Regions from separate parts of the Escherichia marmotae genome, predicted to be linked through region 2. Evidence: predicted binding sites of a transcription regulator. Region 2 holds the regulator's gene; the other holds the start of a gene.

Region 1 (3,308 bases), 1.7 Mb from region 2:
CTTCGGCTTCATTAATTACGCTCATGGCAAAGCCAACGTGAACCAGTACCCACTGACCCACGCGTGGCTGACCGTTTTCATCGCAACTGCCGACTAACGTTAAATCGACATCGCGTTGAATGCCGCAGATGTCGACCTTCGCCTGGTTGCCGTCAATGGTGCGAATCTGGCCGGGAACGCCTATGCACATCGCTGTGTCTCCAGCCAGTTCAACCACTGGTCCATCCCTTCGCCGCTGGTGGCGGAAATCAGGATGATTTCAATTTCTGGATTGACTTCGCGGGCGCAGGCGATGCATTTCTCAACGTCGAAATTGAGATACGGCAGCAGATCAACTTTGTTGAGCAACATCAGCGAGGCAGCGGCAAACATATGCGGATATTTCAGAGGCTTATCTTCACCCTCAGTGACCGAGAGCACCGCCACTTTGTGTTTTTCACCGAGATCGAAGCTGGCCGGGCATACAAGATTGCCAACGTTTTCGATAAACAGAATACCGTTATCGTCTAATGGCAGACGCGGTGCGGCGTCGGCAATCATCTGTGCGTCGAGATGGCAGCCTTTACCGGTGTTTACCTGAATTGCCGGTGTGCCGGTAGCGCGAATGCGCGCGGCGTCGTTAACTGTCTGCTGGTCACCTTCGATAACCGCACACGGAACGCTATCTTTCAGGCGCATTAAGGTTTCGGTCAGCAGCGTAGTTTTACCGGAACCAGGGCTGGAAACCAGGTTGAGCACCAGTTGGTTGCGGGCAGCAAAGCGTGCGCGATTGCGTTCAGCCAGACGGTTATTTTTGTCCAGCACGTCAATTTCCACTTCCAGCATCCGACGCTGGCTCATGCCCGGCGCGTGAGTGCCTGCTTCCCCGTAACCGTAATGCAGGTCGCCTTCTTCAGTCTGGCTGGGGGTAAATTCAGGCGCTTTAATGCCGGTGATTTTCATTTTCGGGCGTGCTGCCGGGGCAAAAGGCGCGCTACGAAACGCGGAATGAGGGTTATGTTCATCACCCTCGATATACAGGTTGCCTTCACCGCAACCGCATGTTGTACACATCGCTCACTCCTGGTCTATTTCTATCCGCCGAATCTGTAAACCGTCGTCTGCCACAATGCGCAGCATGTCGCCATGACACTGTGGACAGCGGCGGACGCGCTGGGTCAGTAGCGTCACATACTGTTGGCATGTTTCACACCAGCATTCGGCCTCTTGTTCTTCGAGGTGCAGTTTACAACCTTCCGCCACGCTGCCGCGGCAAACCAGATCAAAACAAAAGGCAAGAGAGCTGGTTTCGACACAAGAAAATGCGCCAATTTTGAGCCAGACCCCAGTTACGCGTTTTGCGCCATGCTTTGCGGCCTGCTGTTCGATCAATTCCAGTGCCCGTTGGCAGAGGGTTATTTCGTGCATATCGCCTCCCATTAACTATTGCCAGCTATAAGCAATAATTGTGCCAGCGTTGATTATCGCTGCGGTGAATAATGTCGATGATGTCGAAATGACACGTCGACACGGCGTCGAAATTCAGTGGAATCATAAAAAATACTTAAATAACAACAGATTAAAAATTGGCACAAAAAATGCTTGAGGGCGGGCATCTCTGTTAAACGGGTAACCTGACAATGACTATTTGGGAAATAAGCGAGAAAGCCGATTACATCGCACAGCGGCATCGTCGCCTACAGGACCAGTGGCATATTTACTGCAATTCGCTGGTTCAGGGGATCACGTTATCAAAAGCGCGTTTGCATCACGCTATGAGCTGCGCGCCAGATAAAGAACTCTGTTTCGTTCTTTTTGAGCATTTTCGAATTTACGTCACCCTCGGGGATGGTTTTAACAGCCACACCATCGAGTACTACGTTGAAACGAAAGACGGCGAAGATAAACAGCAGATTGCACAGGCTCAGTTGGGCATTGACGGCATGATTGATGGCAAGGTCAACATCCGCAATCGCGAACAAGTGCTGGAACACTATCTCGAAAAAATCGCTGGCGTTTACGACAGCTTATACACCACCATTGAAAACAATACCCCGGTGAATTTAAGCCAACTGGTAAAGGGACAAAGCTCGGCAGCATGAGCTGAGGCTTTGCCTGTGTTGCAGGCGTCATGCCTGTTTGGGGATGGGCGTGTCGATGAGTGTCGAAAATGACATTTCATCGGCATGTTTTCGTCAAAAATGACAATCACCTGAGGAATGCCTGGTGAATCGTTTTGTAATTGCTGACTCCACGCTCTGTATCGGCTGCCACACCTGTGAAGCAGCCTGTTCAGAGACGCATCGCCAGCACGGCCTGCAATCTATGCCGCGCCTGCGAGTGATGCTGAATGATAAAGAATCTGCACCGCAGCTTTGCCATCACTGCGAAGATGCGCCCTGTGCGGTGGTCTGCCCGGTTAACGCTATCACCCGCGTTGATGGCGCAGTCCAGCTTAATGAAAGTCTGTGCGTAAGCTGCAAACTGTGCGGCATTGCCTGTCCGTTTGGCGCAATCGAATTTTCCGGCAGCCGTCCGCTGGATATTCCGGCAAACGCCAATACCGCGAAAGCGCCACCGGCACCGCCTGCTCCGGCGCGTGTCAGCACGTTGCTTGACTGGGTGCCGGGTATTCGCGCAATCGCCGTCAAATGTGACCTCTGTAGTTTTGATGAACAAGGTCCGGCCTGCGTGCGGATGTGCCCGACCAAAGCCCTGCATCTGGTGGATAACACCGATATCGCCCGCGTCAGCAAGCGTAAGCGTGAGCTGACTTTTAACACGGACTTTGGCGATCTCACCTTGTTTCAGCAGGCTCAAAGTGGAGAGGCTAAATGAGCGCAATTTCACTGATCAATAGCGGCGTGGCGTGGTTTGCCGCCGCCGCTGTTCTGGCATTTCTCTTTTCTTTTCATAAGGCGCTAAGTGGCTGGATTGCCGGGATTGGCGGCGCGGTCGGTAGCCTGTACACGGCTGCTGCAGGGTTCACCGTGCTGACTGGCGCGGTCGGCGTGAGCGGTGCGCTGTCGCTGGTGAGTTTTGATATCCAAATTTCCCCGCTTAACGCGATTTGGCTGATTACCCTTGGTCTGTGCGGCCTGTTTGTCAGCCTCTACAACATTGACTGGCATCGCCATGCGCAGGTGAAATGCAACGGCTTGCAGATCAATATGTTGATGGCTGCCCCCGTGTGCGCTGTCATCGCCAGTAACCTGGGCATGTTCGTGGTAATGGCTGAAATCATGGCCCTGTGCGCGGTGTTCCTCACCAGTAATAGCAAAGAGGGCAAACTGTGGTTTGCGCTGGGGCGTCTTGGCACTTTACTGCTG
Region 2 (3,308 bases):
TTTTCCAGCGTGCGATGGCGTGACTGGACGTTTTTACCGCGTGAGCGGAAGTAGTCTGCCAGTTGTTCTGCAATATACACCGAACGGTGCTTCCCGCCAGTACAACCAATGGCGACCGTCAGGTAGCTACGGTTGTTGGTTTCCAGCATAGGTAACCATAGCTCAAGATAGCTGCGCGTCTGGTAGATGAAATTGTGTACTTCTGTGTGACGGTCGAGGAACGCAGCGACAGGTTTATCAAGGCCGGTCATCGGACGCAGTTTCGGGTCCCAGTGCGGGTTCGGCAGGAAACGCACGTCAAAGACATAATCCGCATCAATAGGAATGCCGTGCTTGAAGCCGAAGGACTCAAAGACCATCGTCAGTTCACGCTCGCGTTTACCCAGCAGACGGGTACGCAGCATTTCCGCCAGCTCGTGAACGGACATTTCTGACGTATCGACAATCAAATCCGCCCGCGAACGCAGTGGCTCCAGCAGATCGCTTTCTTTGTCGATAGCGCTCTCCAGCGACAGATTTTTGCTGGAAAGTGGGTGCAGGCGGCGCGTATCGCTGTAACGGCGTATTAACGTGTTACGGTCGGCATCCAGGAACAGCAGTTGCGGTGAGAAAGCATCAGGCAGGTTGCTCATCGCCTGTTCGAATATTTCTGGCGACTCCGGCATATTACGAACATCAATGCTGACGGCGGCAGAAATCTCGCGATCGGCCAGGGTACGGGCCAGATCGGGTAACAACACCACGGGAAGGTTATCCACGCAGTAAAAACCCATATCTTCCAGCGCACGCAGGGCGACAGATTTACCTGAACCCGAACGTCCACTGACGATCATCAGTACCATGTACTGTTTCTCCTCACAACGTCTAAAAGAGACATTACAGAATAACTACGCTTCATCCGGAGTACCTTCGGTATCCGTAATGATTTGATACAGCTCTTCATCGCTTTGGGCTGCGCGTAAACGGCGGCAGATGGTTTTGTCCGCCAGACGTTTCGCCACCAGCGAAAGAGTATGCAGATGCGTTTTGGTTTGGTCAGCCGGTACTAGCAGGGCAAAAAGCAAGTCAACCGGTTGGTTATCGATGGCATCAAAAGCGATAGGCGTTTCGAGCTGAACGAAAACGCCAACAGCACGCAGAGTATCTTCTTCCAGTTTGCCATGCGGAATTGCAATACCATTACCAATACCGGTACTGCCCATTTTTTCCCGCGTCAGGATAGCTTCAAAAACCACCTGAGGCGGCAGGCTAAGTTGTTTCGCCGCCAGTTCGCTGATGATTTCCAGTGCGCGTTTTTTGCTCTGGCAGTGGACGCGGCTTCGCGTACATTCCCTGTTAAGAACACTGCTAAGCTGTAGAGTTGTATCATTATTTATCATAATTTCACCTAAGAGCCTGTCCACTCAAACAGTGGAACAAGCTCGGAGCATTAACCGTACAAATGGCCCGTTGTGCCACACAACAGGCCACCATGCACTTGCTAATCGCCCGGACAATTAGTGTTGTTTCAATTTATCTTTATGTTTAGTCAGTTGGCGTGCCAACTTATCGATTAAGCCATCAATGGCAGCGTACATGTCCTGACCTTCCGCGCTGGCATGAATTTCGCCACCGTTTACATGCAGTGTTGCATCTGAGGTATGGGTGACTTTCTCCACTTTCAGAACAACATAGACCTGGTTGATTCGGTCAAAATATTGCTCAAGTTTGGCAAATTTTGAGGTAACAAATTCTCGCAGGGCCTCGGTGATCTCGACGTTATTTCCGGTAATGTTGAGCTGCATAGTGTCTTCCTTATCGGTTGGGTCAAACGAGCTGTTTACGCTGGTTTGACGGCGGAATGGATAAAGACTCTCGGTACTTCGCAACAGTGCGGCGTGCCACCATGATACCTTGTTCCGACAGCAAAGAAGTTAACTTGCTGTCGCTCAACGGTTTCGCTGGGTTTTCCGCCGCGATTAATTTTTTCACCAGCGCGCGAATCGCCGTGGACGAGGCTTCGCCGCCGCCCTCGGTATTGACGTGACTGGAGAAAAAATACTTCAGTTCAAAAATGCCTCGTGGACTATGCAGGTACTTTTGCGTGGTCACGCGAGAGATCGTCGATTCATGCATTTCGACAGCCTGAGCGATATCAGCCAGTACCATCGGTTTCATATATTCTTCGCCTTGCTCAAAGAAGGCTTGCTGCTGTTCAACGATACAGCGACTCACGCGCAGTAGCGTATCGTTACGGCTTTCCAGACTCTTAATCAACCATTTGGCATCCTGCAGATTGCTGCGGATAAACTGGCTATCGCCATCATTGCGTGTGTTATTACACATTGAGGCGTAGTGCTGGTTAATTTGTAGCCGTGGAATGCTGTCGCTGTTGAGTTCAACCGTCCACTGACCGTTATGCTTGCGTACCAACACATCTGGAATGACATATTCCGGTTCGCCGGTCTGGATCGATTGACCAGGGCGAGGATCGAGCGACTGGATCAAGTTGACGGCTTCTTTCAGCACATCTTCTTTCAGGCGTGTTACGCGCATCAGTGTGCGGAAGTCGTGATTTGCCAGCAGATCGAGGTGATCGCTAATGATGAGTCTGGCCTCTTCCAGCCACGGCGTAGTTTTGTCGAATTGGGAGAGTTGGATCAGCAGACAGTCACGCAGATCTTTCGCTGCCACGCCAACCGGATCAAAGCGTTGGATTCGTTTGAGGACAGCTTCAACTTCATCGATGTCGATCTCTTCATCGCCCATACTTTCGAGAATATCTTCCAGTGGAACGGTGAGATATCCCGTGTCATCAACGGCATCGACAATCGAGGTGGCGATGGCGCGGTCAGTGTCAGAAAATGGCGTCAGCTCAACCTGCCACATCAGATAATCCTGCAAGGTCTGCGTCGTTTCGCCCTGATAGACCGGTAGCTCGTCGTCGATGTAGTCACCGCTGGTGCCGGATGGCGTACCGGCGGTGTAGATGGTATCCCAACTGGCATCAAGCGGCAGTTCTTCCGGCATCTCTTTTTGTTCGAGCGCGTCAGCAGTGTCTAACGTTTCGCTGTCTGGCGTTTCGTGAGTGTCGATTTCATCATGAGTGTCGATTTGCTCAAGCAGTGGATTACTTTCCAGCGCCTGCTGCAGCTCCTGTTGAAGTTCCAGCGTGGACAACTGCAACAGACGAATTGCCTGTTGTAGCTGAGGCGTCATCGCCAGTTGCTGGCTAAGCCTGAGTTGCAAACCTTGCTTCATGTTCAGAATCGTACTCTCCTGCTAAAACGTCGCGAGCTTCTACCCTATCAGAGTCTGAAGTCTTCCCC

The links. The regulator sigma-54, encoded in region 2, starts transcription at its own class of promoters, with help from an activator protein. The targets are predictions, from matches to a motif close to GTTGGCACANNTTTCGCTNT.
Region 1: hypA (hydrogenase maturation nickel metallochaperone HypA) is a predicted target of sigma-54. The motif match lies at 1,436-1,455, and genes of this name have one in related genera.

What each region holds. Positions count from the first base shown of each region.
Region 1 is NZ_CP025979.1:4,321,947-4,325,254, forward strand. Features, by position in the region: gene hypC (hydrogenase 3 maturation protein HypC) at 1-190, opposite strand, end outside; gene hypB (hydrogenase nickel incorporation protein HypB) at 181-1,053, opposite strand; gene hypA (hydrogenase maturation nickel metallochaperone HypA) at 1,057-1,407, opposite strand; gene hycA (formate hydrogenlyase regulator HycA) at 1,620-2,081, shown strand; gene hycB (formate hydrogenlyase subunit HycB) at 2,206-2,817, shown strand; gene hycC (formate hydrogenlyase subunit 3) at 2,814-3,308, shown strand, end outside.
Region 2 is NZ_CP025979.1:2,668,260-2,671,567, reverse strand. Features, by position in the region: gene rapZ (RNase adapter RapZ) at 1-842, opposite strand, end outside; gene ptsN (PTS IIA-like nitrogen regulatory protein PtsN) at 888-1,379, opposite strand; gene hpf (ribosome hibernation promoting factor) at 1,497-1,784, opposite strand; gene rpoN (RNA polymerase factor sigma-54) at 1,807-3,240, opposite strand; gene lptB (LPS export ABC transporter ATP-binding protein) at 3,288-3,308, opposite strand, start outside.